One region of the Paenibacillus sp. Y916 genome, then DNA from elsewhere that is predicted to be linked to it. Evidence: riboswitches for the same ligand, from Rfam matches in the RefSeq annotation. Region 1 holds a riboswitch; the other holds the start of a gene.
The links. A riboswitch is a leader RNA that binds a small molecule or an ion and turns the genes downstream of it on or off. The one in region 1 is predicted to bind cyclic di-AMP.

Region 1 (2,480 bases):
GACGCACCACAATTCGACGAAGATCGTGAAGAGGTTATTGCGCGCGCAGTTGAAGATGGTGTAGGGAAAATGGTTAATATTGGTTTTAATCGAGATACGATCCCTACAACGATGGAATTGGCTGAGAAATATGACTTTATTTATGCGGCAGTAGGTTGGCATCCAGTAGATGCGATCACGATGGAAGAGGGGGATTTGGAATGGATTGCATCCCTTTGTAAACATGAGAAAGTGGTAGCCATCGGTGAGATCGGATTGGACTATCATTGGGATACATCGCCTAAGGATATACAACAGCGGGTACTTCGCCAGCAAATTGGACTAGCCCGTGAATTAAAGATGCCGATTGTCATTCATAATCGCGATGCACATGAAGATATTGTTAGAATTCTACGCGAGGAAAAGGCAAGTGAAGTTGGGGGCATCATGCACTCCTACTCTGGTAGTTGGGAAACAGCTAAAGTATGCCTTGATATGGGATTTCATTTGTCATTTGGTGGTCCGATTACGTTCAAAAATGCCAAACAACCAAAAGAGGTGTTGGCGAAGGTACCAATGGATCGATTATTGATTGAAACAGACTCCCCTTATCTGACTCCGCATCCATTTAGAGGGAAGAGGAATGAGTCCGCACATGTGAGACTAGTAGCTGAGGCCGCTGCCCAGATTAAAGGTGTTGAAATCGAGGAAATTGCCCAAATAACCACTAAAAATGCCCTGTATTTATTTGGTATTTCGTGAAAGAGTGAGCAAACTAGCTGAAAGAGTGAGATCGGACGACTTAATCATGCCTTATTATCGTGTAAAGAGCGAATATTACAAAAATTTAACCATTTATTCAGAAATTTGTGGTTGATTGATGCTTTACAACATGCATCGAAACGCGATATCATCTTTTCAGTGATGTAAGCTGATCGTAATTGGACAGCTTATTATTTTCTTGAACCAGTCTCGCTAAATCTCCAGATGATCGGAGAACGGGGGAACCAATATGACCAATCCAGATTGTACTTGGTAAAGGTCATATATGACTTCTTTTATTGGGTCTTTGGGGTGAATTCAAGGGCAATCGCCATGAGCGGTTGACCTAAGATCGGGCATCTCTCTTTTGCCCAAACCCGACAGCTAACCCCGTAGGCGCTATGAAGAGAGGCAAACTCGTGCATGGATTTCCGTTATTTAGAAAATATCGGGCCGCCGCGAAGGAGTTCCTCTAACTCTTTCTTTAGGCTTCTTTTTTTTGAATAAAGACAATTTTGTCATCATACTCTTATTTATTAGGGGGTGACAATCATGACGAGCAGACCGGTACATGATGCAGGATAGATATTATTTTAGTATCCTGTACAAATTTTATTATAGTCGCGTCAATTACACATATGGTTTATTTTTCAGACGGCGAGGCTATGAAGGAGGATCGGAAAGTGGGCATTTTTAAAGAACAAACCCATGATTCATCATCATCCAGCATGACTTACGCAACACGTTGGAAGCATGAAAGTTTAAGTAAGATCTCAGTTGCGGCTATTGCTTTAATAGCGATTAGCCTGACCGTTCTATTGTTTGCCAGCATTCAAGAACGTAAACAAGTGTATTTAGTGATTGATGGACATGTAAGTGCTATAGAAACCCATCATGCTATGTTACAAGAAATGCTGAATGAACAAGCCATTATTCTCAGACCGGAAGATCAGGTGTCCGTATCGTTGAACAGCCCGCTTAAAGACGGCGATAAAGTTCATATTCAACGTGCTGTCGAGATTAATGTAACTGCTGATGGTCAGTCGGCTACTCGGTTCACTACACAAGGGACTGTAAAGGATGCTGTTAAGCAACTAGGCATTACTCTAGATGCACACGACAAAGTATTTCCTGATTTGAATACAAAGATCACAGATAAGTTGGACATCAAGGTTGTCCGGATAAACAAACAGATTGTTGAGCGTGTAGAAGAGATCCCTTTTCGAGTCATCAAGACTTCCGATCCAACGATTGTGAAAGGAAACGTCAAGGTGGTACAGAACGGACAGTCTGGGGCAATAGTCCAACAGATCGAGAAAATATATCAAGATGGGCAATTCGTAACGATGAGCCTGGTTGGCAAAGAAGTGAAGAGCCAAGTGCAGGATAAAATTGTTGCTGTAGGTACGAAGGTAGAGCCGCCGAAGCAAATCATTTTAGCATCTACGACAGCTACTAGTAACAAAGCAAAGGCTACGAATGTGAATAAAGAGAATAATCGAGCTAGCAAGGCTGGCGTTGATTTTAGTTATAAAAAGGTGCTTAAGAATGTAACTATGACTGCGTACTCTTCAGAAGAGCCAGGTATAGGAACTCGAACCGCATCAGGCACACGTGTAACGGAAGGTCGTACGATTGCGGTGGATACCAGTGTCATCCCTATGGGATGGTGGGTATATATCGAAGGTATTGGCTTCCGCCGTGCAGAAGATACAGGTGGTGCAATCAAAGGCAACAAG
Region 2 (2,480 bases), on a different contig from region 1:
TTAGAACCTCTAGGTCAATTTCATCATGGGGGCTGCGTCGTACTGCCTCACGAGCAATAGATTGTACAACAATATTTCCTAATCCCTGTCCACATAAGTCAGGTCGCATGCTGATCCCAAGACGGGTTACACCCTCTAACGGAAAGAACTGTGCAAATCCGTAGAGTTCTCCTTGTACATCCGTAACAGAAGCATACTGTTCTCTACGAATAATCGGATCGCCAAATTCAATGCCTAGCGCTTCCATTTGGTCCCAAGACATCCATCCGTAAATATCGTATGGAATGGGATAAGTCCATTCCGATATAGCGCGAGCATGATCAATCTCCATTGGGATAATGATTAAATGTTGGTGATTCATACACAGATTCCCTTCTGTAAGTAATAGTTCAAACCTGACTTTTTTAAACTCGCATTGTATATAGAGGTGAAAAAACCTGCAGTTGAGATTCAATTGAAATCTCCTCCACAGGCCCGTTAATAAGTATTATTTAATTATCGAGTGCAACAGACTCATATGTATTATCACTCATAATTCTTTTAGCGCCAACGTAACCGTTTTTATAATAGGCTTGGCTAAGTGAGTTAATAATGACACCCCTAGAAGAGGAAGCATGTGCAAAATCTCCATCACCTACATAAATTCCAACGTGCGATACAAGACCTTTACTAGTAAAGTTAAAGAAGACAAGATCTCCTTCTCTTAAGTCCTTCTGTGCAATCGCTGTACCCATACTAAATTGGGAACCAGACTGATGTGGTAATTCAATACCTAGCTTATCGAAAATATACATTGTAAATCCTGAGCAATCGAATCCATTGGTGTTTACACCACCACCTACATATGCAGTTCCAATCGTAGGCTCAATAGCCTTGTCCATCTTAGAGTCTGCGAAAGCGCTTCCGGTTCCAATGGACAACAATAATGTCATTCCTAGAGCTACTGATATTAATTTCTTCTTCAACAAGATAACTCCTTCCGGTGCCTGCGAGGTTAGCTTAAGGATTCGGTTGAAGGTTCCCTATGATCCCTCTGAAGCAAGATCAATTCACCCAAGACGGTTCCCCCACTTCCCGTTGTATCGGGAATTCGGCAGATATAGTTAACGTAAATGTTACAAAACTTATTACAAAGTTGTTACTATGTACTTACTTGAACTATTGTAGCAAAGGAATACCGGTTTGGCAATTGTTTTTTGTCATATTTGATGTAAATGATTTAATTTTGTTGAAAAAGGAAGACCTACGCAAGGGATGTCGAGTCCTTCATAGGTCTTCTTAAGGTACTATTTATCGTATTGTTAATTGTAGGCAGCAGCTTGATATTTGGCAGTACTCATGACACGTTTAGCACCAATATAGCGCTTGGCATAGTAACTTTCGTTAAGGGAGCTGATGATGACACCACGTGAAGTAGATGCATGTGCAAATTTACCACTACCGACAAATATGCCAACATGAGAGACACCTTTTCCTGAAGTGTTGAAAAAGACTAGATCTCCAGGTCTCATCTCATTACGGGATACAGCTGTACCTGTTTTGAACTGTGCTGAAGACTGTCGTGGCAAGGTGATGCCTAATTTGGAGAAGACATACCGAGAGAAGCCAGAACAATCAAATCCATTGGTGGTTGTTCCACCGGTCTTATAAGTAACTCCAATAGTACGGTCAATGACCGAATCCATCGTTGAGTCTGCAAATACGCTACCTGTTCCAATGGTTAACGCAAGAGCCATACTTAATACGCTAGCAGTTAACTTCTTGTTCAATTACGTTTTCCCCTTCCAATGCCTGCGAGGTTAGCTTAAGGATTCGGTTGAAGGTTCCCCTATGATCCCTATGTTGCAAGATCAATTCACCCATATAATTGGATCCCCCGCCTCCTGGTGCTTAGGAATTCGGCTGTATGATGCACCAATAAGTGACAATCGTCAATAACTAATAATATGAATAGCTATAAAGGTTACAAAGTTGTTATAAGTGTTATCTTAACAGAGGATTTACACTTTGGCAAATTCCAATAACCCAGTAAAGACAAGAAACCCCCGCCCTTTTTGTTGAAAAGGGCGGGGGTTTCTCGTAACAAGCAATTATAGAGAGAAATAAAGGAGAATGATTACGACTTGTAAAATCTGGAGTGCCATACATGATAATGAGAGGTGATATGCCACATTTTGAATAAACAAGTTATGAGTGGATAGGACTGTTGAAGTATGAGAGCAAGAAGCCCTGACCACACAAGTGAAAGACCGGTAAATAAGCAGAAGAAAAGTAAACTGAGTACACCCAAGATGAGGGATATTCCAATAACAGGAAGTGCACTACGCAAACATACTAGGGCAGAGGAGATGATACCTGTTGATCCTGTTTTTCCAAATTGCATAAAAAGGATGACGTGATGTATGACATATCGATATATGATCCAACCCAGAACATAAGGAATAGCCTGAAGCAGAATAGATGGTGTCATATAACCACTA

Region 2: it holds a riboswitch for cyclic di-AMP, as region 1 does, so the genes downstream of both, AC1TO9_RS24270 (C40 family peptidase) here and AC1TO9_RS23475 (ubiquitin-like domain-containing protein) in region 1, are expected to answer to the same signal.

The regions. Positions count from the first base shown of each region.
Region 1 is NZ_JBXCJA010000018.1:17,112-19,591, forward strand. Features, by position in the region: gene AC1TO9_RS23470 (TatD family hydrolase) at 1-741, shown strand, start outside; cyclic di-AMP (ydaO/yuaA leader) riboswitch at 943-1,155, shown strand; gene AC1TO9_RS23475 (ubiquitin-like domain-containing protein) at 1,425-2,480, shown strand, end outside.
Region 2 is NZ_JBXCJA010000020.1:31,549-34,028, reverse strand. Features, by position in the region: gene AC1TO9_RS24275 (GNAT family N-acetyltransferase) at 1-361, opposite strand, end outside; gene AC1TO9_RS24270 (C40 family peptidase) at 492-965, opposite strand; cyclic di-AMP (ydaO/yuaA leader) riboswitch at 969-1,106, opposite strand; gene AC1TO9_RS24265 (C40 family peptidase) at 1,302-1,769, opposite strand; cyclic di-AMP (ydaO/yuaA leader) riboswitch at 1,774-1,914, opposite strand; gene AC1TO9_RS24260 (hypothetical protein) at 2,117-2,480, opposite strand, start outside.